Regions from separate parts of the Marinobacter sp. genome, predicted to be linked through region 4. Evidence: predicted binding sites of a transcription regulator. Region 4 holds the regulator's gene; each other region holds the start of a gene.
The links. The regulator FliA, encoded in region 4, starts transcription of late flagellar genes. The targets are predictions, from matches to a motif close to CTAAAGTTTNNNNNNNNNNNGCCGNTAA.

Region 1 (7,624 bases), 710 kb from region 4:
GTCATCGAGGAAGATCAGCCAGTGGCCGAGGTGATGACCGACAAGGCCCTGGTGGAAATTCCGGCACCCTACAAGGGCCGTGTGACCCGTCTTTATTACAAGGAAGGCGATATCGCCAAGGTCCACGCCCCGCTGTTTGAGCTGGTGGATGAGAGCGAAAGCGATGGCCAGGCGCCGGCGGCCAGTTCTCCGGAGCCTGCCAAAGCAGAGCCAGCCAGCGAGGCCCACACCGAATCTGCGACACGCACGCCGTCTGACGATGACGCCACCGAGGACTTTATCCTGCCGGATATCGGCGAAGGAATTGTCGAGTGCGAGGTGGTGGAATGGCGGGTCGCTGAAGGTGACGAAATCGAGGAAGACCAGCCTGTTGTCGACGTGATGACCGATAAGGCCATGGTTGAAATTACCGCTCCCAAAGCCGGGCGCGTAACCAAGCTCTATCATCAACAGCAGGCCATGGCCAAAGTTCATGCCCCGCTGTTCGCGTTCATTCCCCGGGATCGGGAAGAGCCGGACGAGCCCAAAGCCAAAGCGGAGCCCACTGCGCAACTCTCAACGGCAACGGCCTCACCTGTGGCTTCAGCCAACCGACAGCGTATTCCTGCCAGCCCCGCCGTTCGTCGCCTGGTTCGGGAGCACGAGCTCAACCTGGGTGACATCCCAGGCTCCGGCAAGGATGGCCGGGTGCTGAAAGCCGATGTGCTGGCTCATCTTGAAGAGGGCCCAAAACCGGCTCAGACTCAGGCGCCCGCCGACGATACGCAAGCTGCGACCACGGGCGGTACCCGCAGGCAGCCCGCGCCCGAACAGGAAGTACGGGTCGAGCCTATCCGGGGCATGAAAGCCGCCATGGCAAAAAGCATGGTGAAATCGGCCACCACCATTCCTCACTTTATCTACAGCGAGGATATCGACGTCACCGATCTGCTCAAGCTGCGGGAACAGCTGAAGCCGGAGGCAGAAGCAAGGGGCTCAAGACTGACGCTCATGCCCTTCTTCATGAAGGCTATGGCTCTGGCGGTTCAGGAATTCCCGGTACTCAACAGCCAGCTCAACGACGACGTTACCGAGATCCACTACCTGCCCCACTGCAATATCGGTATGGCCGTGGATGGCAAGGCAGGGCTCATGGTGCCAAACATCAAGGGCGTTGAAAGCCTGTCATTGCTGGGCATTGCCGATGAGGTAGCGCGCCTGACCGAAGCGGCGCGATCTGGTCGCGTGAGCCAGGAAGACCTCAAGGGCGGCACCATTACCATCTCCAACATTGGCGCACTGGGCGGCACCTACGCATCGCCCATTATCAACGCGCCGGAAGTGGCCATTGTTGCCCTGGGACGCACCCAGAAACTGCCCCGGTTTGATGCCAACGGCCAGGTGGTGGAACGCGCCATCATGACCGTGAGCTGGGCCGGCGATCATCGCATTATCGACGGCGGCACTATTGCCCGGTTCTGCAACCGCTGGAAAGGCTACCTGGAATCGCCTCAAACCATGCTCCTGCATATGGGCTGACGTTTCATCATGGCGCAGAAGACGCAACTGCAGCAGTTCTACATCCCCGAAGAGCAGTCGATCTATCTGCTCAGCCATGATGATGCCAAAAAGCTCAAGGACTGGGTGGCGCTCTGCGCCGCCCAGCTCCGCCAACTCGGCTATGAAGACATAGAACTAATTGGCAAGGGCGCCTATGGCTTTGTGTTCTCTGGCCGACTCCCCGGAACCGCGGTCGGAGGCCCGGAACATGTGTTCAAATTCACCCGCATCAACCTGCCCCGGCACCTCCAGGACCGGCTTGAAGATGAAGCCTACATTCTGGAACAGGTCCGGCACCCCAGGGTGCCCCGGCTGATTTCCTACCAGCGGGCCAATAACCAGCCGATTCTCGTTATGGAGCGTGCTGCCGGCCTGAACCTGGAAGAGGTTTCCCTGCGTGATGGCCGTCTGAAACCACGACTCATCATCCGCATCGCGGATCAGCTTGCCGATATCCTGCGGAACCTGCGCCGTGAAAACGGGCCCGCTGGCAGGCCCATCGTGCACGGTGATATCAAACCTTCCAATCTGGTCTTTGACGCCAGCACCGAAAACATTGCCCTGATTGACTGGGGCTCCTCCGTGTTTGCTCAACTGGACGCCAACCAGCAGTTCATTACCGCCAACGTGATGGAGCTTATGTCCGATAACCTGCAACAAACCAACGCCCGGCTCGGGGATGTCTATTTTATTGGCGATGAACAGCTGAACGGGGGGCTGTCTTCTCCACGGTTTGACGAACAGGGCGCGGCCGGCACGCTCTATGCCCTCGCTTCGGCGCAATCCTGCCGTTTTGGTCATCGGGCGATACCAGCCACTTCCCTCGGCCTGCCCATGGAATTCGCCCGAATGCTGGATGGCATGCTGTCGCCGGACCCGGACACCCGCCGCAAAGCAGGTGACTATTATCTGAGAGAGATGCCACGGATGGCCCGCGCGGTGATGATCGATCTGCCCGAAAAGCCGGTCGCGGCACAGGTACCCGTTTGGGTGCGGACCTCAGACCAGGAAATTGACACCGTGGTTTACAGCTCGCGCAAATCGTTCCTCAGGGAGGAAGGCGCACCGGAAACCCTGAACGATGTGAACGACGTGCAGCTGGACCGCTACTACAAGAACTTCATGCAGGGCATGGGCGAAACCGAGAAAGCCTTCCTGGCCGCCGTCAGCCGGCTTGGGCGCTACCCGGTGGAAGGCGGGCTGGCCGTGCGCTGGGAAACCGATGGCATCTACATTGACACTTCCCTAAATCTGCACGATCCAGCACTGAAGTCAGCGTTTGTTCAGGCGGTCAACAACATGGTTTACCTGGCCCAGGCCATTTACCGGAAGGGGATTTTCAAAAGCTGTCTTTTCAACGCCCGCAACACCCTGCACGTTGATCGCGACGAACCGTCCCAGCCCTTTGTGGTATCACCGGATATGAAATTGCACTACGAGGTAAGCGCAGCACCGGAAGTAGAAGATGAAAGCCGGGTCCACTCCTACTTCGAGGACGGCCCGGACCCGGAGGAATTCCTGGTCTTACCTGACACCATTATTCATGCCCTGGAGGAGCTCAACGCCATCCATCACACAGGTATGATCATCTTCGAAGCCCTGCCCCGCCATCTCAAAATCCACAGCCATTACCGGCTGCTGGACCCGGACCGGGAGCAGGAATTTCGCCGACTGCTGGACGTAATCCTGTCAGCGGTGGAACAGATTACCGGCCTGGGCGTTTCAGGGTTCATGAAGATGCCCTACAAAGACACCCGGTTCTTTCCGCATATCGAGCGCCTGCCTGAGAGGTACTACCCGCGCAATCCAAGGACCGAGCAAGCGTAAACCTCAGCCCGAGCCAACTTTTCTGTGTCCGCTATTTCGGACGCTATTGTCCGGTAAAACCAACACATCCAGCCCCGCACGCCGCCAACTGTCCCTTACACCGGACACTTTACGCTGAAAACGGGAAGCAAAGCCCTCCATAGCCATCAAAAACCTTTTAAAACAATGGCTTGGCCAACTGGCACAGTTCCTGTATTGAAACCGGTCATAACTACAAAAACTGCCTGAAGAACAAATCGTTAAGCATTCTGTTTTTCAATGTTGCTCGGACAATAATAAGGAACAACTATGCGTTTACTCTTCCTGGCTCTTCTGCTGGTCAGCCCCCTGTGTTTCGGCAAAACCGTTGTAATCATCCAAAGCTACCACCTCGAATACAAATGGGACGCAGATTATATCGATGCGGTCCGGTCTGTACTCGGGGAGGACCACGATATTCACGTTTTTGAACTCGACACCAAACGCCTCTCAAAACCGGAGTGGCCAAAGAAAGTCGCTGAAATCCAGAGCAACATTGCGGACATCAACCCCGATGTTGCTATCCTCGGTGATGACAATGCCTTTACATTGATGGCTGATCACCTGGTCGGGCAAAAGATTCCAGTGGTTTTCCTTGGTGTGAACGGTGGCCCTGTTCAGCACCCTACCCTCGAACACCCTCTGGTAACTGGAATACTTGAGCGTCCCTTTTTCTCGGAAAGCATCCGTCATCTTCGAAAAATACTCCGCCAGAAGGAGCGATTCCTGGTTCTGATGGATGACTCACCTACCATGCGCAACGCAGTCAACGAGTACTTCGGAGACAAGCGTCAGGCCACGATCTATGGCTCAGAACTGGACATCGTCCTGACTAACGACAAGGACACCTGGCTGAACACTGTGGTGAATGCCCATGAGCGCTATGATGCGGTTGTGCTTGGCACTCATCACACCATCAGGGACAAAGACGACCAATACGTCATCCCTCATGATCTGTTGAAGGAAGCCTTTTATAGGGCCCAACTCCCCCTGTTTTCGTTCTGGGATATCTTTGTTGGCGAGGAGCAAAGTATCGGCGGTTTCACCATCTCGGCCAAACAGGAGGGGCTTACCGCAGCCCGATTGGCATCGCTGATTCTCAATGGCGTAAAGCCAGACCGTATTCCCCATCTAAAATCCCTGAGCGGCCACTACGTTTACAGTGAGAGCGGACTGGCGCACTGGAACCTGCAACTGTCGCCTCTGATTGCCAGTCAGGCCAATTTCGTTGAATAGATTCCGAATTCAGGTCTTCCATGAGCACTGCGCCGATATTACCAAACGAACCCGTAACTTCAGGTTTGATCGGCCTTGCCGTTAACTATAAAAACAATCCGATAAAAGGGTCGCACTTTGGCTTCTTCATTCCTTGAATCCGCAGAGCGCAAGTTGGGCGTACCGGGTAAGCTGTTGATTGCGCCGGTTTTCGTTCTTCTCCTGTTTGCTTCCGTCACCTTTTTCAGTGTCTCCGAGTTCCAGCAACTGGACCAGCGCATGAACACGGTCGCCCGGGATCTGGCGCCGGATACGGCAATTGGTACAGAGTCGGTCATCAGCGTTTACCGGATGCGCCTTCGGGTTTCCGACTACTACGCAACCGGCCATGAGGAGACACTCGAACGCTTTGATGAACTGGAGGCCGATTTCAACGCCGTCATGGCCAGAGCCCAGGAAAACATTCAGGAGCCGGAGCGCGCCAAGCTTGTGGACCGTATTGAAAACACCACCAAGAGCTATATCGACGCCTTCAGGAACGAGCTGGTACCCGCGAAACGACAGGTGCTCGCCATTATTGATCAGAAGCTGGACGAGCACGGCCCCAACGCCACCAAGGCGCTGAGGCTGGCATTGAATGGTGTCGCGAACAGGGAGCCCGACAGTGAGCTAAGAGCGGGACTCGAGCAGCTACTCAACGATGCTCTAATCATGCGGATGACAGCAGAGCGTTATCTCGCCAATGGCGACGAGGATTCGAAAAAGGCGCTGGGCTGGGCCATTGAGGACCTCTCCGATGCGCTGGAGCTTATCGATGCAGAGAATGGCCCTGAGTTTGTTCAGGTATATCTCAATACAGTCGTTGAAGAGCTCGGGAACTACCGCTCTGCTGTGCAGGAGATGCTCAAGCAACAGAGTATTCTGGTAGAGGTGAAAACCCAAAAGCTGGATGCACTCGGACGGGAAATCGCGACCATGGCACGCGATCTCGAGGCCAGTATTTTTGCGTCTCTTGAAATTGAGGCGGATGAAGCAACGGCGGAAACAGACCTCGCACTCAAATTCACGCTCGCCGCTTTCGCAGTGTCGGCGGTTCTTGGACTGATCGTTGCAGTGGTGATGAGTCGCCTGATGGGCTCCAGCGTAAAACGGGCGAAAACAGAGATTCTGGGCTATCTCGACGACATCGCCAACAACAACGGTGACCTGTCCACTCGGCTCACTCCCGGCCGCCCCGATGAGATCGGTGATTTTATTGGCGCAGTCAACACCTTCCTGGAAACCCTGGAGGAAACGATTTCGCGGATCGTGACAGCTTCTCGCCGGCTTACCGGTGAGTCTGAATCGCTTGCCGGCATCACGGCTCGAACCACCGCCAACTCAGAACAACAGCGCGATCAGATCACTCAGGTGTCTGCCGCCATGCAGGAAATGGTCTCAACTTCGGAAGAGATTGCCTCGAACACCAGTGATACCGACGAATCAGCCCGCAAGGCTTCCTCACTGGCCGACTCCGGCCAGGAAACGGTTGGCTCAGCTATTCGCGCCGTTACCAACCTTGCCAATCAGGTGGAAAAAGGATCAACCCGCATCCAGCAACTGGAAAACGAGTCAGCAGAGATTGGCAATGTCCTGGCGGTGATTCAAAGCATTGCGGAACAGACCAATCTCCTGGCCTTGAACGCCGCCATTGAGGCGGCACGTGCGGGCGAAGCAGGACGTGGGTTCGCCGTGGTTGCCGATGAGGTTCGCGGCCTGGCCAGGCGGGTGCAGGAATCGACCGTAGACATCGAACGGATAGTCTCCCAGCTTCAAAGTGGCGCCGCCGGCGCGGTCGTGGACATGAGCAAGGCCAAGCAGATGGCCGAGGAAGCCAGCGAAGAGGCAAGCAAGTCGGGCGAGGCGCTCACCGATATTCTCGCTGCGGTCAACAGCATCGTCGAAATGACGACCCAGATCGCCAGCGCCACCGAACAACAGAGAGCAACGGCTGCGGAAATGACCCAGAATGTGGAAATCAGCAGTGGTGCCATCGAGGAACTGGCCGGGGATATCTCCCAGGTAAACCAGTCAAGCCGGTCGCTGGCGGACATGGCCGATGAGCTGAACACGCTTGTAAGGCGCTTCCGCGCCAATGAGACCTGAACAGACAATGGTTGCAGATGTTAACCACTTCACGAGAGCGAGAATGATTACCTGATACCTTGGGGTTTCAAGTTACACAATGTAAGCGGAAACGGACTGCCCGGAGGTATCCCGCCATGACGCGCTTTCATTCACCCAGGAAGCCAGGCATTCGTGTCTCTGTCATTACCATGCTGACAGCGGCCACCTGCCTGGGCACGGCTCACGCAGCCGAGCCCGAGAAAGTCATTTTTGCCGCCGAAAATGCGCTTTATGGTGCAGGTCATGATATCGGACGCGCCGACGGCTGGTTCGACGAGCAGCTCCGAACCGCCATACGCGCCTATCAGAATGAAAATGGGCTGCAAACCAACGGCAACCTGGATGCGCCAACGCTGAAAGCGCTTGGCGTAGCCGAAGCATCAAGTACAACCATCGCTGCAAATTCTGTGGGCAGTCGCAAGGCGTCACTGGCAGAGCTTGGTTTGTCCCTGCCGGAGCCAACGCCGAGCACCCCGAGCGTTGCCCGGACTGAGCCAAAACCTGCGCCAAAACCAAGTCCTGACCCGGTTCAGCAGTCTTCCGAACCGATCGAACCGAAAACTGAAACCGATGCTGAACCTGTTAAAAACCAGACAGTTGCTGAGGAAACCTCAACGCAAACTGAAGTCACGCCAGTAGAAGAAGTCTCGATAGCTGCCCAGGCAACATCTGGGCCGGAGGTTTCAGAGCCCCCTGCTTCCACTCCCACGCCGGAACCCGAGATTGTCGATAGAACAACACCGGAAGCCACCGAAGAGCCAGATCCAATCCTGGCTCAGCTCCCCATAGAGCCTACCAGTGCCGGAAACGCCGAGCCGGAGACAACCGATACGAAAAAAGTCCAGCCAGAACAGGGCGA
Region 2 (7,624 bases), 1.2 Mb from region 4:
ATGTAATTTTCTATCACAAGGAATCAGGCCTAGCGCTGGTGGGTGACGTGCTTTTCCACGGTTCGATTGGGCGCACGGATTTTCCAAAGGGCGACCACGCGACATTAATTCACTCCATCCGCGAAAAGCTGTTCCCGCTGGGAGACGAAGTTGCCTTCATTCCGGGACACGGACCGATGTCCACCTTTGGCCAGGAACGTGCCACTAATCCTTTTGTGTCCGACCACCGGGGTTGAGCCGGAACTGTTCAATGGTCTTTCTCAGGGACTCTGCCATGGCCAGCAAGTCTCCTGCGATTCGGGCTGTTTCCTTGGCATCCCCGGATGTCTGCTCCGCTGAACGACTGATTTCAATCACGTTGTGATTGATGGATTCGGAGACATCGCTCTGCTCGTTGGCGGCACTCTCCATTTCCTGATTGAGATCGGTAATCTCGCGCACGGCGGCGGCTATGGCCTGCAATTCCGACTCCACGGTCAGAATCGCTGAAACCTGCTGTTCTGCCATCTCCGACGCGTGGCGCATGGTGGCCACACAATCGACAACCTCGCTTTTCAATCCATTGATGGTTTTGCGGATTTCTTCTGTGGAATCCTGGGTTCGCGAGGCAAGTGCCCGTACCTCATCTGCCACCACCGAAAAACCGCGGCCCTGCTCTCCGGCCCGCGCCGCCTCAATGGCGGCATTGAGGGCCAACAGGTTGGTCTGGTCGGCAATATTGGAGATGACCTCCAGCATGTCAGACATCTGGCCGGTGCGTTGATCCAGTTGTTCAATGCGCTGTGCGCCACTCTGAACTTCGCTGTTCAATGCCTCGATGCCTTCAACCGCATTGCGGGCAAGGCTTTCCCCTTTGCTGGCAGATTCCGCCGTATCTGCGGATTTGCGAGTGGTGTGAATGGCGTTTTCCCGGACCTGAACTGCAGAAGCAGCCATCTCGGTGGTGGCGCTGGCCACCTGATCGGTATTGTCACGCTGGGCAAGCACTTCCCGCTCTGTGGTGTCAGCTTTGCCTGCAATGCTTCTGGCCGCCTGCTCAACCTGTTCGGCATTGTCCATAACAGTATTCATACTGTCGCGGATCTTCGCCATCATCCGGTTGAATGCCCGGGAGACGGAACCGATTTCGTCGTTGCGGGTGACCTCAAGCTCAATGGTCAGGTCAGAATTGCTGGAAATCTCGTCCATACGGTCGTGGAGTCGTCGTAGGCGAGAAAACACCAGGCGGGTCAAAGCGGCCGCAGTCAGAAAAAACACCGCAGCAAAGATAGCCACCTGAATGCCGCCACTGGTCAGCAACTGTTGCTGCAAACGGGCATCACTTTCCGCAAGCGAATAATCCACCCGTATGGCACCAAGAACATCGCCCTCACTGGCCTGGTGGCAGCCAAGACAATTCACGCCCTGGTAGTTTTCCATGGCGATCACTGGCTCAATCAGGGTGTAGACTCGACCTTCCTCATTACTGGAGTAGGATTCCACCCGCTCACCCGCCAGCGCTTTCTCATCCAGCGGCTCTCTTTTCTGCTCCGATGCATTGCCGGCCCCGAAGGTGCGGTTCAGATGGTCACTGCGAATCACCCGGACATCCAGCACATCCTCAGAGGCCATCACCTTTTGCCGGAGCACATCCCGGTTGCCGATGGTGCCGGTGACCATCATGGTGTTCAGCCCATCGAAATAGGATTTAGCCAGCCCGTCCACGTATTTGTGGCTGAACTCTTCGAGATGATCACGCTGCGAGTCTGCGCTGTAGAGCACAGTAAACACGAGCACCAGGGAGAAGGCAGCCGCCAGGGCAGCAAGCAACAGGAAGCGGATGGAGTAGTGTTTTTTCATGGTAACCCGACGCAGAAGGCCGCTCTTCTGGCGGCTTGAAGATTGTTTTGACAATTCATAATGACGGCTAAGTGTCGCCAAACTTTATAGATTTGCGTCAATTATTTCCTGACTTAGATCAGATCCGGGAAAGGTCTCTCACGCCCAAAGAAAGGAAAGGGAGCTGTATGATAAAGACTCGTTGAAGTTGGCCTGAAAGCTGCAACGCAAGGTGGTAAGTATCCGCTATTCCAATCGCAGATTGTTCGGAAGCCACACCGGTTGGCCGAAGGAGGAAAACTATCCATGTCCCTACTGACCTCTCTGATCCGGGCGAGCACCCAGTTCCAGCAGGCCATGGAAAAGCGCCAGACCCCGCCTGCAGGGCCGGACGGCGCTCCTGGCAAAATCCAGACGAACACTGTAGAGACCGAGGCGACACCTGGCGATGACCGCTTCACCCCTTCGGAAAACAGCCAGTCTGACATCGCCCGCCTGAAAGCTCGCCGACTGGCCATGACAGACTACAAGCAGACTGTGAGGCAGGATCTTGCCTTCGTTCGGGAAACACTGCGGCACAAACTTGCCGAATACAACCTGCACCCGGCAACCGCATTGAACGTCAGCAAAAATGAAAACGGCAGCGTTGCGGTCGAAGGGAAAATCTCGGACAACACACGTGCGCAGATTGAGAAAGACCTGAACGTGAACAAGAACTTCAAGGAAGCCTTCAATCGCCTGAGCGTTAACGAGCCAACGCTGCACTTTATGGATAATGCGCTCAAGCTGAACCAGGCCTACGGGGTGAACAACCCCCTACTGGACACTCTGATCAGCGAAAACCAGCAATTCAATGGTCTGCAGGACCTGGTACACCGTTACGACACCATGCGGCGCTCGGTCAATGCCGAGCAAATGGAAGCAGCGGGGAATAGCCGGGCGTACGCTTTCAACCTGAACGCCCGTGCCTGACAGCAGGAGAAATAACGGCGATCAAACATCGAATGGCGCCGGATCTCCCTTACCAACCCGGGTAACCACCGGCGCATCCCCGGTAAAGTCCACCACCGTGGTCGCCTCCATGCCGCAGAATCCTCCATCAATAATCAAATCCAACTCATGTTCCAGAGTATCCCGAATTTCGTAGGGATCAGTCATGGGATCCGTCTCGCCCGGCAGAATCAGGGTACTGCTCATGATTGGCTCACCAAGTTCACCCAACAGTTCCTGCACAATCGCGTTATCCGGCACGCGAACGCCCACTGAACGCCGCTTCGGATGAAGCAGTCGCCGGGGCACTTCACTGGTGGCATCCAGAATGAAGGTGTAGGGGCCGGGAGTGAAATTCTTCAGCAACCGGTACTGGGTATTGTCCACCTTCGCATAGACCCCGATGTCCGAAAGGTCCCGGCACACCAGCGTAAAATTATGCTTGTCATCCAGCCTGCGAATCCGCTTGATCCGATCCGCCGCCTGCTTGTCACCCAGGTGACAACCAATGGCATAGGCGGAATCCGTGGGGTAAACAATCACCCCACCACGGCGAAGAATGTCTACCGCCTGATTGATCAGACGCTTCTGCGGCGTCTCCGGATGAATCTGGAAAAACTGACTCATTAATCCTCTCCCTGAGCGGTCCGCGCCGCCATCGCCGGATCCTTCTTGGACCCGCCCATACAATTCGGAGACTCCGGCGCCGCCTGACCGGTCGCCTCCCACTCTTCCGGTGAGTATAGATGCAACGCCAGCGCATGAACCGGACCCGCCAGCTCCTCGGCAAGCACTTTGTAAATCGCCTGATGCCGCCGCACCCTCATCTGCCCCTCAAACTCCGGCGACACCAGAGTCACCTTGAAATGGGTTTCAGAGTTCGGCGGCACACTGTGCTTGTGGCTCTCGTTCTCCACCTGAAGAACACGCGCATCGAAGGCGTCGTTCAATTTGGTTTCAATTGCATTCTGGATTTTCATGTTTCAATACTCCTGCCTCCGCGTTTGAACTGGAGAGGCGAATAGCACGTTGTCAGAAGCGGGTGTGGCGATGGCTTTCCCAAAAGTGTGCGTTGCCAGGGATGGCAACGCCAAGCCCCCATGGAAGGGTTCACGGCGTCTTTTGGGAAAGCCATCGCCACAGACGCCTCCTCCACACCGACCAGTCTACTACACATACCAGGCACCACCCGAACCTTGACAGCATAAAGCCAAAGCGCCACATTCCCCTCCCGATTCCAAAACACCCAAACCCCATGCACCTGTACATCGCCGAAAAACCAAGCCTCGGCCGCGCCATCGCCGCCGCCCTCCCCGGCCCTCACCAGAAAGGCCAGGGCTGGATACGCTGTGGCAATGGCGAAAATGCTGCCACCGTAAGCTGGTGCATCGGCCACCTTCTCGAACCGGCAGAGCCCGCACGTTATAACCCGGCGTGGAAAAAATGGCGCCAGGAAGACCTGCCCATGTTTCCCGATAAATGGGAAGTCATGCCCAAGGACAGCGTGCGGCAGCAGCTCAAGGTGCTGGAATCCCTGATCCGCCAGGCCCAGACCATTATTCATGCCGGCGACCCGGACCGCGAAGGCCAGTTGCTGGTAGACGAGGTTATCCGCTATTTCGGCGCCAGCGCCCCGGTGCAGCGTATTCTGATCAACGATCTGACACCGGCGGCCGTGGCTCGGGCGATCCAGAGCCCCAAAGACAACCGGGAATTCCGGCGGCTTTCCCATTCAGCACTGGCCCGGCAACGGGCGGACTGGCTGTATGGCATCAACCTGACCCGCTTCTATACGCTCAGCTACCAGCAGCAAGGGGAGCAAGGCGTCTATTCGGTTGGCCGGGTCCAAACGCCGGTACTCGGCCTTGTGGTTGAGCGTGACAACACCATTGAACACTTCCAGCCCAAGCCCTATTACCGGATTGAAGCCCGATTCAAGGCTCAGGAGGAGGAAGCCGACCAGCGAACCTTCACCGCCCGCTGGCTGCCCAACGAGCAATTCCAGGATTATCTGGATGAAGAAAATCGCCTGCTGAATCGGGAAATCGCTGAACAGATTGCCGACAGCGTCCGGAGCCGACCCGGGACTATCACGGAATCCCGTTTTCGGGATCGGTCGGAAGCTCCACCGTTGCCGTTTTCTCTCTCGGCCCTGCAGATCGAGGCTGGCAGGCTTTTCCGGATGGGCGCTAAAGAGGTATTGGATACCGCCCAGAACCTGTACGAGCGCCACCAGCTTATTACCTACCCGCGATCCGACTGCCGATACTTACCGGAGGGCCATTACCCTCAGCGGGAGCAGGTGATAAAGGCCATTGCCCGGGTTGCACCAGAGCTTGGAGAAGCTTGTAATGGCGCAGATCTGGACCGCAGGACTGCCGCGTGGAACGACAAACAGGTCGACGCTCACCATGCCATTATCCCAACCAGCCGCCCAACACCCAACGGCAAACTCAGCGCAGCGGAACAAAAGATCTACGGCCTGATAAGCCGCTACTACCTGATGCAGTTCGCGCCAGATGCCGTTCACCGGGAAGGCAAACTGACGGTACGAGTGTCAGAGCACCAGTTCCGCGCCACAGAAACTGCCATCCTGGTGCCTGGTTGGAAAACGCTGGAACTTAAACTCCGGGAAGGACGCAACGAACCGGACAAGACACCCCTGCCGAGATTGGAAAAAGGCGAACCGGTATTCTGCGAGGATAGCAACCTTACCGAGCGGAAAACCCAGCCGCCCCAGCATTTCACCGATGCAACCCTGCTCTCGGCGATGACCAACATCGCCCGATTTGTAACCGATACAGAACTCAGAAAAACCCTGCGGGAAACCGATGGCCTGGGCACCGAGGCGACCCGCGCGGCCATCATCGACACCCTGTTCAAACGGGATTATCTGTACCGCGACAGCCGACACATCCGCGCCACCGACAAAGCCAAGGCATTGATCGGCGCTCTGCCCGAATCGGTCAGCAAACCGGATCGAACGGCTGTATGGGAAGCAAACCTGGAGAGCATCCGCCGCGGAGAAGGTGACCCGAGACAGTTCCTGGAAACCCTGAAAGAGGAAATTCGCGGCTTTCTCAACAGGCCACAGGGCCGGCCGGCCCAGGACACCGAACAGACCGGTAGAGCTTCACCAGAGTCCCAGCCCCACTGCCCCAAATGTCGTGCCCCGATGCTGGAGCGAGACGGCAAGTTCGGCCGATTCTATGCCTGCACCCGCTACCCGGATTGCCGGGGCACCCGACCACTGGAAGAGGCCAGCCCCCAGGACGGGACCAGCCAGAAGCCGATTCCCTGCCCCCACTGTTTCTCGCCCCTGGTGCGGCGAAAAGGTAAAAAAGGCTGGTTCTGGGGCTGCAGTAATTTCCCCGGCTGCCGACAAACACTGGACGACGACAACGGAAAGCCTGCCGTCCGTTTACGCAAGTCTACATAACGATACTGAACCCAGATCCACATTTTGTGATAATTGTTTGATATAGCAGAGTAGTCCGTCAAAAGCTCTGCTCCATGACAGGCAAGAGAGCAACACTCCGGGAGAGGCTAAATGCGTATTGCTTTGCTTGAAGATGAAACCGAACAGGCACAGCACATCCAGTCGATTCTGTCTGAGCGCGGGCATCACTGCGACAGCTTCCCTACCGGCCAAAATTTCCTGAGCGCGGTTCTGCATCGCAGCTACGACCTGCTGATTCTGGACTGGCAGATTCCGGACATGACCGGCATTGACGTTCTTCAGAGCGTTCGCGCCCAGCTGAACTGGCCGATTCCAGTGGTGTTTCTCACCCAACGGGACAGCGAGGCAGACATTGTTCGGGCCTTGGATGCCGGCGCCGACGACTACCTGGCCAAGCCGGCCCGTGCGGCAGAATTGGTCGCGCGCATCAATGCCCTGGCAAGACGCTCCAATCCTGACAGCGAGAAGGAAGTGCTTCGCTACGGTCCGTTCGAAATCAACACGCAGCAACGGGTTATTGCACTTCATGGTGAAGAACTGACCCTGACCGACAAGGATTTTGACCTGACCTTGTTCCTGTTCCAGAACCAGGGGCGACTACTGACTCGTGAAATGCTGCTTGAGCGCGTCTGGGGGCTGGCCAGGGACATTAACACCCGCACTGTGGATACGCACATGAGCCGCCTTCGCCGTCGTCTGGGTCTCAATCCTGAAAACGGCTTCCGAATCAAGACGATTTACCAGCGGGGCTACCGCCTGGAAGCCATGAAGGCGCAGGATCAGACGTTTGAAGACCAGCAACCCGCCAGGGCAGCCAATGACTGAAAGCCCCGCTCCGTGCTTGCCTCTCCTGCTGCTGATACTCGCGCTACTTCTTTGCGCAGCACCCACGGCTGCGGAGCTATCGGTGACGCGTGGATCTGCCGGACATTCCGACGTATCTTCCGCCAACACAGTGCCGGAGTGGATCTACACGTTACGGCCTGGCGAGAGTTTTTCGGAAGTGGCCAGCGATCTGCTCGCGCCGAACTTTCCCGCAAGTCGGCTGCTTCAGTACAACAAGATTGGCAATGGTGCCACGCTTGGTGCCGGCGACAGCGTTCGCATTCCACTTGCCTGGCTGAAACGCCAACCACAACCGGCGCAGGCGACCTCGGTCACCGGAACCGTCCAACTGATTTCCGGAAACACGGGCCGGAAAACGCCCCTCAGTGAAGATGCCCTGATCCGCGTCGGTGATGAAATTTTATCGGCGTCCGGAACCGCCACTATTGAACTGGCGGACGGCTCGGAAGTTCGGATTTCTCCGAATTCACGGCTTATCTTCAACCGCCTCACCCAATATGGTAAAGCCGG
Region 3 (7,624 bases), 830 kb from region 4:
CTTTTCCTGAAGTATCCGGAAAGGGTGATTGTCACGGAACCACAGTGTCTCATTGGTTGTCATCGCATCGATGACGACTTCCTTGAGGCCGCCCCGTCCGGGACGCTTGAGGCGCTCAAGGAGCTCACCCAGGGTGTTCAGGCTGTTCTCTTCAAGAATCCTGCGCAACCGGCTTTTTACCAGGTACTGTTTGTTCTCGCCCAGTAAAATCCCACAGGCATCCTGCAGGAACGATTTGAAGGCTTCATATTCCTGTGGCGTTATTTCCGCTTTCATTGGGTCTCTGTTCTGAGTGAATCTTTGAGCGGCTCCATCAACCCTGGTCGATGATTTCCATCACCCGCTCTGCCAGCTCGTCCGGACTGAACTTTGCCATAAAGTCGTCGGCCCCCACCTTCTTCACCATGGCCTGGTTGAACACACCACTGAGTGAGGTGTGGAGCATAACAAACATTTCTGCCAGGGCCGGGTCACCTTTCACCTTGGTTACCAGGGTATAACCATCCATTTCCGGCATCTCGACATCGGAGATGATCAATGAGAAGTGGTCCCGTGCCTTCGACCCGTCAGAAGTCACCTCCTTCAGGTATTCGAATGCCTGCTTTCCGTCGTTCTTTGTTACGACCTCCATCCCTATGGCGGTCAGACAACGTTCAATCTGACGACGGGCAACCGAGGAATCATCCACCACCAGCACCGGAAGATGGCCCGGTACCCGCTCTGCGCTCTTGCTCAGAACGGCCTCGGTGACATCCTCCCCGAGCGGAGAAACTTCTGCAAGAATCTTCTCTACATCTATGATTTCGACCAGCTTATCATCAATTTTGGTGACGGCGGTAAGGTACACATCCCGGCCTGCACCCTTCGGGGGAGGCAGGATGTCCTCCCAGTTCATGTTCATGATCCGGTCGACGCCGGTTACCAGGAAACCCTGTGTTTTCCGGTTGTACTCGGTAATGATGACAAAGCTGGTAGCCAGTTCCTCCTGGGGAATACCGGGCAAACCAATGGCCATACTCAGATCAATAATGGGGATGGTCTCGCCGCGACTGTGGGCGACGCCACGGACAACCGGTCGACTGTTTGGCAGTGATGAAAGTTTTGGACACTGCAGGACCTCTTTAACCTTGAAGACGTTGATCCCATAGATCTGTCGCCCCCTGAGACGGAAAAGAAGGAGCTCAAGGCGATTCTGCCCCACCAACTGGGTTCGCTGGTTAACACTGTCCAATACTCCTGCCATTTTGATTCTCCTGGCCTGCCGGAATTACAACGGCATATATCTTGCTGGTCACTGAATAATAGCGTGATCGACGGAAACCCGTCATATCAGCGGCGGATTAGCCAATGTAACGGCCACTTTCTCCGAATCCTTAGCCTGATTCGGGCTTTTCTGCCCTGTTGTTGACAGCATAGGACAAACTGATACGTATGCGCATCACCAATTTCGCCCTACTACTGCTAATGTCTGGCTTGAGCGGCCCGCTCCTGGCTGCGACCACCGCTGAGCAGATTCGCAATGCGACCCTGGAATTTCTCGACAATTTTGCCTCTGAACAGGCCGAAGAAGGCTACACCGTTTCCTTCGAGCCTGGCTCGATCGACAACCGGCTTGCCCTCGCCGAATGCGAGCAGCCTCTGAGTGTCGAATTCAGCGGAGATCCCTGGAAAAGCACCAGTCCTTCGATGCTGGTGGCCTGCGAAGGAACACGCCCCTGGCGGATGTTTGTGACTGCGTCCGTTTCTATTCACGGGCCGGCCCTGGTGGCGGCTCGACCGCTCACGCGGGGAGAACGAATTACCGGTGACCTGCTGAGCCGCCAGTCCGTTGAAGTCAACGCGTCCAGACGCGGCGTTATTACCGCCGCCGACCAGGCCATAGGCATGGAAGTGCGGCGGGGGATCAATGCGGGCTCGCTGATCACCCCGGACATGCTCTCTGCTCCGAATGCGGTAGAACGGGGTGACCATGTTATCATCACCGCCAAAACAGGCGGATTTTCAGTACGTTCCCGGGGCAAGGCGCTGGCTAGCGCAAGCGTTGGCGAGCAGGTTCTGGTAGAGAATCTGCGTTCGTCCCGCACAATAAGGGCCAACGTTGTTGCGCCAGGCCACGTCGAAATTCCGATGTAGGACAGGGTCGGCAGAAGCTTGCCGGAGCGGCAAACCTCTGCCACAAACCCGGTAGTAAAAACAGACGAAAAAACTACTGAAAAGTACTAAAGGTTTTCGCGGCGCCGCCGTTAAGAAGACATAAACTCGAGTAAGCGCCGCACTTCGTGGCGCGACAGGCAAGCAGGTACAGATATGTCAGTTGACTTAAATGGAATTGGCCCCGGCCAGGTCAACACCCAGAGAACCACGGCCGACAAGAGCTCCGGCACCCAGAATACACAGCCGGCGACCAACGAACAGGCGAAAACCCAGGCCCAGGGCGCCCGGGGTGAGAACGTCAGCCTGAGCAATCAGGCCAAGAATCTCAAACAGCTTGAACAGAAGCTGGGCGATTATCCGGAAATGGATGATGATCGCATTGAGCAGATCCGCTCCGCCCTGGAGAATGGCACTTACAAGATTGACGCTGAGAAACTGGCCCAGAAAATGCTTGAGATGGATGAAAGCATTTTCGGGTGAGTAAATCATGGCCGCAATTGATGATCTGAAGACTCTTCTTTCCCAGGATATCAGTCAGCTGGAAACACTGGCTGATATTCTCGAAAGGGAAAGGACCTGCCTTGCAAGTTCCGACCTCCGCCAACTGGAAGCTCTGACCAAAGAGAAGAACGAGCTACTGGGCGCCGTTCGCGAGCGCGCCAAACAGAAAATCCGGACACTGGTTCAGATGGGGTATCGCCCCGAAAGCGGTGAGCCTTCCCGGTTTATCCGCAGCGCCGGTTTCTCGGAGCTCTTCCAGCTCTGGCAGGAAGCGGACCAGAAACTTCGAGCCTGTCAGACGCTGAACCAGACCAACGGTCGGGTGATTAGCCACCTGCAGAAACGCCTGTCCAGGCTTACCGACATTTTCCGAGGTGCCACGGGTCAGCAGAAGCTCTACGGCGCCCAGGGGCAGCAGACCACAGTATCCAGCAGCACGGTACTCGCCAGCGCCTGACGATGGCCCTGGCGAGCCATGCAGGCAGAATTATCAGGTATAGTCATCGGGTATAGATGGTCATCTGGGAGTCCGGATGGAAACGGATGTCATGGATACTCACGTTACCCATTGAAGCACCCTGGCTGCCGCTGACCCGGATATTGTCCATCCGGATTTCCTCGATACGCTCCGGGAACGCCAGCATCAAAGCCCCATCTTCCCTGACCCGGTACCTGGGCTCCCCCTCGCGGTAGTGCACGCCAGAAATGCTCAGGTCTGAATCAATAAAGTTCAGAACCGGTACGAAGATGTTGGCGGTAAGCTTCAGGCCCTCGATGACATCCGCCGATCCGTCTCCAGTCGGATTCTCCGCCATACTGCTGACAACGCCGATACGCTCCAGCAGCGTCGGATCCCCCTGGCCGGAAATTGTCGCCAGTTCACTTTCACTCAGTGGGGCCAGATTTCCCCTCTCATAAAGCTCTCCTGCTTCAAGCGCCGATTGTGACGCTTCAGCCGAATTGCTCGCCGCAAAGGTAACCAGGGGCTGAAATGGCAGCGTCACCATCGTGACCAGGGCTGCTGCATTACGATAACGGGATTGGTGCTTGAGGACCCGGTAGAGTTCCTTTTCGCTGATCCAGCCAGCCTGGATGAACACCTCACCAAGGCGCTGCCCGGTTTCACGCTGAAGTCTCAGCCCCTCATCCAGCTGCCCTTCGGACAGATAGCCGCGATTGATAAGCAGTCGCCCGAGGCGTGATTTCTCTTCAAATCCCTGACGGATTCTCACCCAGTGTCTCCTTTTGAATAGTGAAAACCGTACAACCCGGCCCGGCCAATGTTATCCATGACTTCCGATACCCGGAAGGTTAGACGATCACGACACAATGTGCGTGGATACAGTCACCGTTTTACCATCACCTTCTGGTAAGATCTGGCACCTGGTAACAGAATTCGCTGAATTGTCGCAGGAAAAACACCTGCGAATAACACAGAGAGCGGTTGCAAATGATAAACAAGGTAAAACCCCTGAAAACTGTGACTCCCGTACTGCTTATGGCCCTCACCTTGCTGATGCCGGCCTCCACGGCAATGGCCCAGAGCAACGACCAGTCCGCCAGCGAACCCCTGCCAATGGTTCGCATGGTGACCAGCGAGGGCGCCATTGAACTTCAGCTACGACCGGATGTCGCCCCGGACACGGTTGCCAATTTCCTGCAATATGCCCGGGACGGTTTTTTCGACGGCACCATCTTTCACCGTGTCATTCCCGGATTCATGATCCAGGGCGGTGGCTTCACCGAGGACCTCTCCCGGAAATCGACCCGGGCGCCCATCCGCAATGAAGCGACAAAAACACTGCCAAACCTCCGTGGAACCATAGCTATGGCACGGACGAGTGCACCGGACTCGGCAACGTCCCAGTTCTTTATCAACCTTTCTGATAATGGGTTCCTGGATGCCGGCGTGCGCGGCCCGGGCTATGCGGTTTTCGGCAAGGTTACCCAGGGCATGGGCGTTGTCGACGCCATCGCCCGCAAGCAGACCACCCGCAAACAGGGCATGGCTGACGTGCCGGTTGAACCTGTGACCATCGAAACCGTCACCGTGGTTGAATCCGAAGGCTGACAACGTGACTCGGCCACCACTGCCCCCGGCGATCGAGCCCGCTGAACTTGTCTGGCACGATGGGGTCCCGGAATCGAAGCGGTTTGGCGATGTCTACTTCAGCCGTGACAATGGCCTGGAGGAAACTCGCCACGTGTTTCTGCAGCACAATCAGTTACCGGAGCGTTTCTCGCAGATTCCCGAGGGCGTGAGTTTCGTTATTGCCGAAAACGGCTTCGGGACCGGACTGAACTTTCTGGCAGCCTGGCAGGCCTGGCAGAGCAGCGCGCCAGCCCATACAGCTACCCTGCACTTTGTCTCCGTCGAGCGTTTCCCGCTGACCCGGGAAGACCTTACCCGAGCCCTGGCTTTGTGGCCGGAACTGAAGACACTGGCTGACGAATTGCTGCTGCATTACCCGCCACTGGTGCGAGGCGTTCACAGACTGGTCCTGGCCGGTGGACGGGTTCGACTGACGCTGTTCTTCGGCGACATCAATGACGCCTGGCAATCCCTCGATTTTCACGCCGACGCCTGGTTTTTGGACGGTTTTGCCCCCGCCCGCAATCCGGACATGTGGCTGGAAAACACCATCTGCCAGGTCCGCGCCCACAGCAAGCCGGGAACCACCCTGGCGACTTTCACTTCGGTTGGCCGGATCCGTCGGGCCTTGGTGGAGGCCGGATTCCGTATGGAAAAAACCTCCGGATACGGCCGCAAACGGGAAATGCTGAAAGGCATTCTGGAGGCGGAGCGCCCAGTTCAGCCGGAGCGTACCGGAACCATTGCCATCCTGGGTGCGGGCATTGCAGGCTGCTCCCTGGCTCGCAACCTCGCGGAGCGGGGCCAACCGGTGACACTGGTCGATACTGATGGACCGGGAGCCGGAGCTTCCGGAAATGCCCAGGGTGCTCTGTATGTGAAGCTTGGGGTGGAGTTCAACGACCAGACCGAACTGGCCCTCACATGTCTGACCTTTGCCCAGCGTTTTTACGGCAACTGGCGCGGACAGTACTGGCATCCGACCGGGCTGCTGCAGCTGGCTCACAGCCCGCAGGAAGAAGACCGACAGGCAAGATTCCTCCAGCGCAACGATTATCCCCGGGACATTTTCTGTCCCGTGAACCAGGAGCAGGCCAGCGCGCTTGCAGGCGTGCCCACGGAATCTGGCGGGCTCTGGTTTCCCCGCAGTGGTTGGCTAGAACCGGGAAACCTGTGCAAAGCCCTGGCACACCACCCGCTGATATCCACTGCGTTCGGAGTTGAGGTTAGCCGGCTGTTGCCTTGCAACGGACAGTGGCACATCTCCATGGCAGAAGGATCACCCATCGTGGCTGACCGGGTGATCATCTGCTCAGGTCATCTGAGCCCGGACCTTATCCCGGCTAAGGGCCGCTTCCGGCTGAAGGCCATACGTGGCCAGGTTACACACCTTCCCGCATCGGCCATCATGAGCCCGAAGGCCGTTATCTGTGGCAATCGGTACATGAACCCGAGTCTCGGAGATTTCGCCGTAACTGGTGCCACCTTTGACTTGCACGACAATAACCCGTTGCCCGCCACCGGAAGCCATGAAGAAAATATCCGCGAAGTCGGCTCAATGCTGCCGTCGCTGTTTTCTTCCAATAGCGACAAGCCAAGGGGCAAGGATCTGGAAGGCCGGGTCGCCTTTCGCTGCACGACTCATGACTATCAGCCCGCTGCAGGCCCGGTATTTGACGGCGAAGGCGCTTGTCTGGATGACCTCTACCTGTTTACCGGCCTTGGCAGCAAAGGCCTGAGCTACGCTCCGCTACTGGCCGAATATCTAGCCGACCAACTAACCGGGCAGCCTGTTTGTCTTCCGGCGAACCTCGTCAAACGTCTGGAAACCCGACGCCTGTACAAGACCGATATGGCGGTTTCGTAATAAACTCCCTCTGAAGTTCCCGGTCAGACTGCCGATAACCTGTGAAACGGTGGCATAGTCACGGAGAAAGCCCATGTCCATTTTTGTCAGCGAACCCGGCCGCCCGGTCGGAACAAGGCTACCGGAGACATTCCGGGCAAGGCCCGTGGGTGACGTCACCGAACTGGCAGAAACCCAGGCGATCAATCCGGGCAGGAGTGAGGCAACCGACGCCGAGTTTCAGCAGGCAGCCAATGCCGGGCGCTATAAAGCACTGGAGGAATACGGTGCAGCAGCAGCCGGCGAGCGCCGTGAAGACCGCCCTTACCTGCCCGTGTCCAGTATTTCGTCGCCGGCACTGTACTCCGTACCTGCTTCAGCAACCATTTCCGAAGCCCTGTCAGTGATGGATGAGCATCAGGTTCATCACCTGGTGATCATGGCGGAAGACAACGTGGCCGGCCTTGTCGATCTTCGCTGGCTCCTTGGCTGGCTTCACGAACATGAGGCCGATGCCATGAGCCAGAGCCTGGTTCACATTGAGCTTCCCGCCTTCCTGACGGCGTCTCCGGAGACCGATGCCCACCAACTGGCAAGGCTTATGCTCGCCCACCAGCTGAACGCCGCTTTGGTGGTAGACGCCAGGGGCGCAGCCGCGGGCATCGTAACCAGCACGGACTACCTGAGGCTCTACGCCAGCGCCGGCCGCCATGAGGGGACGGTTTAGCTTCTGCGGGTTAGTTCAAGGGCGTCAGCAGTTGCCCCTCGGGGCTGAACAGAAGCACGTACCAGTTGCCGCCCGTTCTGCTTAACGCCACAATCTCGTCATCCCGGTAATTCTCCAGATCAAGGATTTCGGAGTTGTCCACGGCGAGCTGATAGCGCCAGTCATTCCTGAACCCGGATTCTTCATCCTCCGTCTCCACCTCCGGAACCAGCGATACCCGGGCAACAATGCCCTGCTCCAGGCCGGAAACAAGATCTTCACTCGCAAAGTCCCCGTTTGTTTTACCCGAAACAACAATGTCACC
Region 4 (7,624 bases):
AGGCAAAGGACTGGTCCCCGAGCATGATCATCAGGGTGGGCATGATGGCCAGCGTCAACGGAACCTTGATGACAATCCGGGACCCCTTGCCCAGTTCCGATTCAATGCTCAACTGGCCATTGAGCTGGCCAATCTTGGTTTTCACCACATCCATGCCGACACCACGACCGGAGACATCTGAAATCTGGTCTTTGGTGGAAAATCCGGCCGCGAAAATCAGATTGAAGCACTCGGAATTGGTCAGGCGATCAGCGGCATCCTGGTCGTAAATCCCCTTCTCAACTGCCTTCCGGCGCAGCACTTCCGGATCCATGCCGGCGCCGTCATCCTCTATGAACAACAGGATATGATCCCCTTCCTGCTCGGCAGACAGGGTAACGGTACCCTGGCGGGGTTTACCTGCTTTCTCGCGCACCTCCGGGGCTTCGATCCCGTGATCGACCGAATTCCGGACCAGGTGAACCAACGGATCGGACAGCGCTTCGACCAGATTCTTGTCCAGGTCGGTATCTTCACCATGCATCACCAGGTTGACCTCTTTCTTGAGGTTCCTGGCCAGATCACGGACCACCCTGGGGAAGCGACCAAACACCTTCTTGATCGGCTGCATACGGGTCTGCATCACGGCAGACTGAAGATCGGTGGTGACCACATCCAGGTTGGACACCGCCTTGTGCATGTGCTCGTCTTCGCTTTCGTTGCCCAGACGCTGCAGGCGATTACGCACCAGCACCAGTTCGCCCACCATATTCATGATGTCATCAAGGCGCTTGGTGTCGACACGAACCGTTGTTTCCGCCGCAGGCGCGTTCTCGCGAGCGGGCATGGCAGGTGCGGCAGCGCCTTTGGCTTCCGGCTTTTCGGCTGGCTTAGCGGCCGCCTTCGGCTTGGCCGGCTCTTTCGGCGCGGACGGCTCTTTCGGATCCGCGGACTGTCCTGGAGCTGAAGGCTCTTTCGAAGCTGAAGGCTCTTTGGAAGCTGAGGGCTCTCCCCCGGCGGTCGGACTTCCTCCTTTGCCGTGAAGATCGTCCAGCAGTTTTTCGAATTCGTCGTCAGTGATCAGGTCATCGCTGGCACCGCCCTCTGCCTTGGCGGCCGGCTTTTCTTCTTTGCTGACAGCCTCTTCCTCGCCCGCAGGTGCTCCGGCAAACTGCCCTTTTCCGTGTAACTGGTCCAGCAGCGCCTCGAATTCGTCGTCGGTAATCTCGTCGTCTCCGGAACCCTCCTGGTCACCCGCAGCCGCTCCGGAGCCTGAAGCTGGTGCCTGGCCTTCGGATTTTTCGTCCTCCAAGGCATCCAGAAGCTGTTCGAATTCGTCGTCGGTGATATCACCACCGTCTTCTGCCGGTTCGTTCTCTTCATGCTCAGGTTGAGAAGCAGCGGCGGGTGCCCCCTCGCCCTCCGGCTGGGCCAGGGCATCCAGGCGTGCAATCAGTTCGTCCGGGGCTGGTGTCAACTCCTCGTGATTGCGGACCTGCTCAAACATGGCATTGACGTTGTCCAGGGCTTCCAGAACCACGTCCATTAACTCAGAGTCCACCTTGCGCTTGTGATTGCGCAGGATATCAAAAACGTTCTCGGCGGAATGGCAGCAATTCACCAGTGCTTCAAGCTGAAGGAAGCCCGCGCCGCCTTTAACGGTGTGAAAGCCACGGAAGATGGCGTTGAGCAGATCACTGTCGTCAGGATGTTGCTCAAGATCTACCAACTGCTCTGACAGCTTTTCGAGGATTTCGCCGGCTTCTACCAGGAAGTCCTGCAAAATCTCTTCATCAGCATCAAACGCCATGCGTTACCCTCTTCATTCAGAAACCGAGACTGGACAACAGGTCGTCTACGTCGTCCTGTCCCGAAACTACATCTTCACGCTCATCGGCCTTGATCTGGGGCCCGACGCCCTTCTCCGCAGACTCTTCTTTTTCTTCAATCTGGTGCACCGTGCCCGTGAGCTGGTCCACATGGCTGGCCATCACCACCAGGCTGAGCATCTGTTCCTCAACCTCTTTCACCAGGGCAGTGACCTTCTGGATAACCTGCCCCGTCAGATCCTGATAATCCTGGGCCAGCAGGATTTCCGACAGGTTGCTGTACATGGTGTCAGCGTCGGTAGCCATACTGACGAAAAAGCGATCAATCCGGCCATAAAGCTCCCGAAACTCGGCCGGCTGCATTTCCCGGCGACGCAGACGCTGCCACTCATCGCGCAAAGCAGCGGCCTCGTCCCGCAGGGCATTGGCCACGGGCATGGTTTCCTCAACCAAATCCATGGTCCGGTTGGCCGCTTCACCAGTCATCTGCACGACGTATTCGAGGCGATCGGAGGCATCTGTCATCATTGACAGTGCTTCCTGCTGTTCGGCGTTACGGGGATCAATCTGGAAGTTCCGGATTGCTTCGTGCAAGCTCCGGGTCAATCGCCCGACCTCGCGATACAGACTCTGATCCCTGACCTCACTGAGTTCATTGATCAGGGTCATGGCTTTGGCATAATCACCCGCATCAACACTCTCTGCCAGTTCTGCTGCCTGCCGCTGGAGCTTTTCCGTCACCTCCGGTTCAAGGCCCCGATGGTTCTTTTTGCTATCGCTCATGAGAGCCATCCGACCTCTGGTTACTGGATTCTTTCAAAGATTTTCTCAATCTTTTCCTTGAGCACCGCGGCGGTGAACGGTTTGACAACATAGCCGTTCACGCCCGCCTGGGCAGCGGCAACAATCTGGTCCCGCTTCGCCTCAGCCGTTACCATCAATACCGGCAGGGTTTTCAGGTTCTCGTCCGCCCGAACGGCCTTGAGCAGATCGAAACCGGACATGCCTGGCATGTTCCAGTCGGTGACCAGAAAATCGTACTTGCCGCTCTTGAGCATCGGCAGAGCTGTGTTGCCGTCGTCTGCTTCATCGGTGTTGGTGAAGCCCAGATCACGCAGCAGGTTCTTGATGATCCGTCGCATTGTGGAGAAATCATCCACAATGAGGATTTTCATGTTTTTGTCCAATGGGACCTCCAGTTAGTAACACCCGGAATTCGTTTGACCTTCGCGTTCAAAGTCTAGCAGGCCGCTGTTTTAACCGCTTATTGTCAGACCTTTGCTTCGGTTGTAAAGCATCGGTTACCAAAAACTACAGACTGCCTCTTCGAGGACACAGACTGAACGCAATCAGCTGTCCGATTCCTGGCGCCAATCCGACAGCCGTCCCCGAAGGCGCAGGGCCGCCTGGCTATGAATCTGGCTTACCCGGCTCTCGCTGACGCCAAGCACTGCACCAATCTCCTTGAGGTTCAGTTCTTCCTGGTAATACAGGCTCAGCACCAGTTTTTCCCGTTCCGGCAGGTCTTCAATGGCCTCAGCGAGGCTGCGCCGGAAGGCATCGGAGGACAATCCCTCAAGGGGATTATCCTGCGTCTCTGTCTGTTCTATCGGCAGCTCTCCGGATTCATTGAGCTCATCGAGGCTAAAAAGTCGGCCGCTGTTGGAATCGGAAAGGTAAGAGTGATATTCCGCCAGCCCCATGCCCAGCTCCTCGGCCACTTCCAGATCCTGAGCTTCACGACCCAAACGGTCTTCAACGGCCTTGATAGCCTGGGAAATACGGCGGGCATTGCGATGGACGGAACGGGGAACCCAGTCGCCCTTGCGGATTTCATCCACCATGGCCCCGCGAATCCGGATGCCGGCGTAGGTCTCGAAGGTTGCACCTTTGGTAGAGCTGTAGCGCTGGGCTGCCTCAAGCAGGCCGATCATGCCGGCCTGCATCAGGTCTTCAAGCTGAACCGAAGCAGGCAGGCGGGCCATCAGGTGAAGGGCAATTTTCTTGACCAGCGGCGCATGCTGCTCAATGAGCTGTGACGGCTTCTGCGCACCCGACTGGTTATAGATTCCGAGGTTTTTCGCCAATGTCATGTATCCGGGTTTTTGTTTGACTGGATCCGATTCAGACTTCGACGAGCCGCTCCACAAAAAATTCCAGATGCCCGCGGGGAGAGGACGGCAACGGCCAGCTGTCTACCTTATCCGCCAGAGCCTTGATAGCCAGTGACGCCTTCGCCCTGGGGTAGGCATCCAGCACTGCACGCTGTCGCTGAACCGCTTTCTTCACAGCCTCATCGTAAGGCACCATCCCGACGTATTGTAGTGCCACATCCAGGAAGCGCTCGGTGACCCGGGTCAGTTTTTCGAAAAGATGCCGGCCTTCCTGCTCGTTTCGTACCTGGTTGGCAAGGATACGGAAGCGGTTGGTACCGTAGTCACGGTTCATGAGTTTGATCAGGGCGTAACAGTCGGTAATCGACGTGGGCTCGTCACAGACCACCAGCAACAACTCCTGGGACGCTCTCAGAAAGCTGACCACCGATTCCGAGATACCGGCAGCGGTATCCACGATCAGGACATCAATCTGATCCCCCAGCTCGCTGAACGCGTTAATCAACCCGGCATGCTCCATGGGGCTGAGCTGGGTCATTCTCTGGGTACCGGAGGAGGCAGGAACAATCTTGATGCCGCCGGGACCATTCACCAGAACGTCCTTGAGATCACAATCGCCCGCCAGCACATCCTGAAGATTACGGTTGGCGGTAATACCAAGCAATACGTCGATATTGGCCAGCCCCAGGTCGGCGTCGAGCAGCACCACTCTCCGGCCTTTCTGCGCCAGGGCGATTCCGAGGTTCACCGACACGTTACTTTTGCCGACTCCACCTTTGCCGCCGGAAACTGCAATCACCTGTACCGGTTGTGCTTTGCTCATACTGTTTTTTGTCTCTCGCCACGTCTAGCCGGGGGCTGTTGTTCGGACGCTCGCTGTTTGTTTGTCCGGTCCGGGGTTCATGAGTTCAGGCCCCCTCTGCGACCGCCTGCTGTTGCTGGAGTGTTTTAAGCCGGTCCACGGCCAGCCGCACCAGCGGAACGGCTTCTGCGTGGTGCAGGTCTTCAGGAATTTTCTGCCCGTCTGTGTAATAGGCTACCGGCAGACCGGTTTCCATCACAAAGCCGAGAGATTCACCCAGTGTGAGGGCTTCATCAATCTTGGTCATCACACAGCCCGCAAGATTTGCCATCTTATAGCAATGCCAGACGGATTTCATGATGCGCGGCTGACTGGTTGCCGAGACTACCAGATGCGTTTTGATATTGTGATGGCTGCGAGCCAGTTCGGCCAGCTGTTCCTGATACCCCTTATCCGCACTTGTCAGCCCTGCGGTATCGATCAGTACCAGGTGACGGTCTGACAGCTCGTCCAGAATATCGTCGAGACTGTGGCTCTCGTCCACCACACGAACGGGCACATTCAGGATGCGCCCGAAGACAAACAGCTGCTCATGAGCGGCCACTCGGTAGCGGTCGGTGGTTACCAGTGCCACCGAGTCGGAACCGTGCTTCAGCACGTAGCGTGCCGCCAGCTTGCCAATGGTGGTGGTTTTCCCGGAACCGGTGGGGCCCACGAGCGCGTAGGCGCCACCCTCATCCAGCCACTCCATGCGGGAGGTCCGGACACCAGTGCACAACATTTTGAGGGACTGTTTCCAGCCATCCTCGAGGCGCCCGGCCTTGTGGCGACGGGAAATTGAGCCCGCCAGTTCGCTGCCCAGGCCAAATTCCTGCAGGCGCTCAGCCAGCCTCTGTTGAACGGCGGTGGTTGCCGAAACCTCCGGCTCCGATTCCGGCCGGCGGCCCTGCATCATGTCCCGCAGGGAACTGATCTCGGCTCGCATCTGCGCCAGCTCATCGGGATAGGCTTCCCTCGGAGCGCGGGGCATCTCAGGCTCATCAAAACCCGCACCCAGCGATTCCTGCACCGCCGCAAACGAGGCTCCGGCATAGCCGGCGCCCTGGGACGCCCGTTTTTCCCGGACCTCCCGAATGCGATCCCGAGACCGGCCCAGCTCGTCTTCAAGACGGCGGTGCTGGTCGGCCTGCATTTCGGCAAGTCGGGAACCGTTGGTCGCTTCTTCAGCCTGATTTCCCAGGCGCTGACGCGCCATGTTTTCGTCATAGTCCAGCGCCGTCACAATTTCGACACCGCCATCGACCCGACGATTGGAAAGAATCACGGCATCCGGCCCCATCTGTTCACTGACCTGCTTGAGCGCCTCTGCCATGGTCTGAGCAAAAAACCGTTTTACTTTCATGATGCCTCTTCCTCCACCGGCAACGCCGTGCCGGCGCTGTCCGCTCTGTCATCCGCGCCGTTACTGGCCAACGGACGCCACGATCGTAATCTGTTTGTTATCCGGAATTTCCTGGTACGAGAGCACGTGCAGGCGCTCTACCCCATAACTGGCAAACTTCGCCAGTACCGGCCTCAGGGGCCCGGACACCAGCAGAATGGCCGGTTTGCCGAGCATCTCCTGGCGCTGAACGCTCTCCTGCAGGGAGCGCTGGAGCTTTTCAACCATATTCGGCTCCAGAACCAGGCCAATATCTTCCTGACCGCCGGATTGTTGACTCTGCTGAACTGACTTTAGCAATAACTGTTCCAGATCCGGATCCAGGGTGATGACCGGTATCTCCGATTCGTTGCCGCAGATACTCTGAACGATCATCCGCCGCAGGGACTGCCGGGCTACCGTGGTCAGCAGCTTCGGATCCTGGCTCTTCGGATGCACGTTCACGATGGCCTCGGCAATGGACCGCATATCCCGGATCGGCACCTCCTCCTTCAGGAGGTTCTGCAGTACTTTCAGCAGCAGACTGATGGAAACAGTAGTGGGCACCAGTTCCTCGGCCAGCTTCGGAGAAATCTTCTCCAGCTGATCCAGCCACTTCTGAACCTCCTCGTGGCCCAGCAGTTCGTGGGCGTGTTTCTGCAGCACCTGGTTCAGATGGGTGGCGACCACCGTACTGGCATCAACCACGGTATACCCCAGGGTCTGGGCCTGGTCTTTCTTGTCCGGCTCAATCCAACTGGCATCCAGACCGAACGCCGGATCCTTGCCTTCAATGCCCTCTATCTTTCCGAATACCTGGCCAGGATCGATGGCCAGTTCGCGGTCTGGATGGATTTCCGCCTCAGCGATGGTCACGCCCATCAGCGTGATGCGGTAGACGTTGGGCATCAGATCCAGGTTGTCTCGAATGTGGACCGAGGGCATCAGGAAGCCCAGATCCTGGGAAAGCTTTTTACGAACACCCTTGATGCGACTGAGCAACTGGCCACCCTGGGATTTGTCGACCAGCGGAATCAGCCGGTAACCCACTTCCAGACCAACGATATCGACGGTAGACACGTCGTCCCATCCCAACTCTTTGGTCTCTCCGGGTGCCGGCAGCTGACGGCCCTGATCGCCCCCTGCGTCACCGCCCGGCGGCAGATCACGACCCGCAGGCCGCGGTGCTGCGCCGCCAGCGCCCCTGGCCGGAAACGCGCCCTCTTCCTCAACGGTTTGTCTCTGGTGCTTCCAGATATACCAGGCAGCTCCCGCTGCCAGCGCACCCAGACCGAGGAAGGCTACGTGGGGCATACCGGGAATCAGGCCGAGGATAATCAGGATCGCGGCTGCTATAGACAGCGCCTTGGGTGCACTGAACATCTGCTGAAGGATCTGGCCGCCCATGTCCTGGCTGGAGGTAACCCGCGTCACCATGATCGCCGCCGACGTGGACAGCAGCAGCGAAGGAATCTGGGCC

Region 1: a site for FliA is predicted at 4,678-4,705, ahead of ACO06L_RS02945 (methyl-accepting chemotaxis protein). Genes of this name have one in related genera too.
Region 2: a site for FliA is predicted at 1,900-1,927, ahead of ACO06L_RS00655 (methyl-accepting chemotaxis protein). Genes of this name have one in related genera too.
Region 3: a site for FliA is predicted at 2,220-2,247, ahead of flgM (flagellar biosynthesis anti-sigma factor FlgM). Genes of this name have one in related genera too.

What each region holds. Positions count from the first base shown of each region.
Region 1 covers NZ_OZ245935.1:653,743-661,366, reverse strand. Annotated here, with positions in the region: gene ACO06L_RS02960 (dihydrolipoyllysine-residue acetyltransferase) at 1-1,518, shown strand, start outside; gene ACO06L_RS02955 (protein kinase domain-containing protein) at 1,528-3,366, shown strand; gene ACO06L_RS02950 (ABC transporter substrate-binding protein) at 3,655-4,620, shown strand; gene ACO06L_RS02945 (methyl-accepting chemotaxis protein) at 4,738-6,744, shown strand; gene ACO06L_RS02940 (peptidoglycan-binding domain-containing protein) at 6,861-7,624, shown strand, end outside.
Region 2 covers NZ_OZ245935.1:140,677-148,300, reverse strand. Annotated here, with positions in the region: gene ACO06L_RS00660 (MBL fold metallo-hydrolase) at 1-236, shown strand, start outside; gene ACO06L_RS00655 (methyl-accepting chemotaxis protein) at 205-1,839, opposite strand; gene ACO06L_RS00650 (hypothetical protein) at 2,125-2,790, shown strand; gene ACO06L_RS00645 (L-threonylcarbamoyladenylate synthase) at 2,812-3,435, opposite strand; gene ACO06L_RS00640 (BolA family protein) at 3,435-3,788, opposite strand; gene ACO06L_RS00635 (DNA topoisomerase 3) at 4,064-6,247, shown strand; gene ACO06L_RS00630 (response regulator transcription factor) at 6,359-7,093, shown strand; gene ACO06L_RS00625 (FecR family protein) at 7,086-7,624, shown strand, end outside.
Region 3 covers NZ_OZ245935.1:524,608-532,231, reverse strand. Annotated here, with positions in the region: gene ACO06L_RS02455 (CheR family methyltransferase) at 1-276, opposite strand, end outside; gene ACO06L_RS02450 (chemotaxis protein CheV) at 314-1,243, opposite strand; gene flgA (flagellar basal body P-ring formation chaperone FlgA) at 1,432-2,133, shown strand; gene flgM (flagellar biosynthesis anti-sigma factor FlgM) at 2,308-2,634, shown strand; gene ACO06L_RS02435 (flagella synthesis protein FlgN) at 2,642-3,112, shown strand; gene ACO06L_RS02430 (pilus assembly protein PilB) at 3,156-3,887, opposite strand; gene ACO06L_RS02425 (peptidylprolyl isomerase) at 4,106-4,726, shown strand; gene mnmC (bifunctional tRNA (5-methylaminomethyl-2-thiouridine)(34)-methyltransferase MnmD/FAD-dependent 5-carboxymethylaminomethyl-2-thiouridine(34) oxidoreductase MnmC) at 4,731-6,614, shown strand; gene ACO06L_RS02415 (CBS domain-containing protein) at 6,688-7,320, shown strand; gene ACO06L_RS02410 (hypothetical protein) at 7,331-7,624, opposite strand, start outside.
Region 4 covers NZ_OZ245935.1:1,359,336-1,366,959, forward strand. Annotated here, with positions in the region: gene ACO06L_RS06160 (chemotaxis protein CheA) at 1-1,789, opposite strand, end outside; gene ACO06L_RS06165 (protein phosphatase CheZ) at 1,806-2,591, opposite strand; gene cheY (chemotaxis response regulator CheY) at 2,612-2,995, opposite strand; gene ACO06L_RS06175 (RNA polymerase sigma factor FliA) at 3,158-3,901, opposite strand; gene ACO06L_RS06180 (MinD/ParA family protein) at 3,933-4,745, opposite strand; gene flhF (flagellar biosynthesis protein FlhF) at 4,831-6,126, opposite strand; gene flhA (flagellar biosynthesis protein FlhA) at 6,187-7,624, opposite strand, start outside.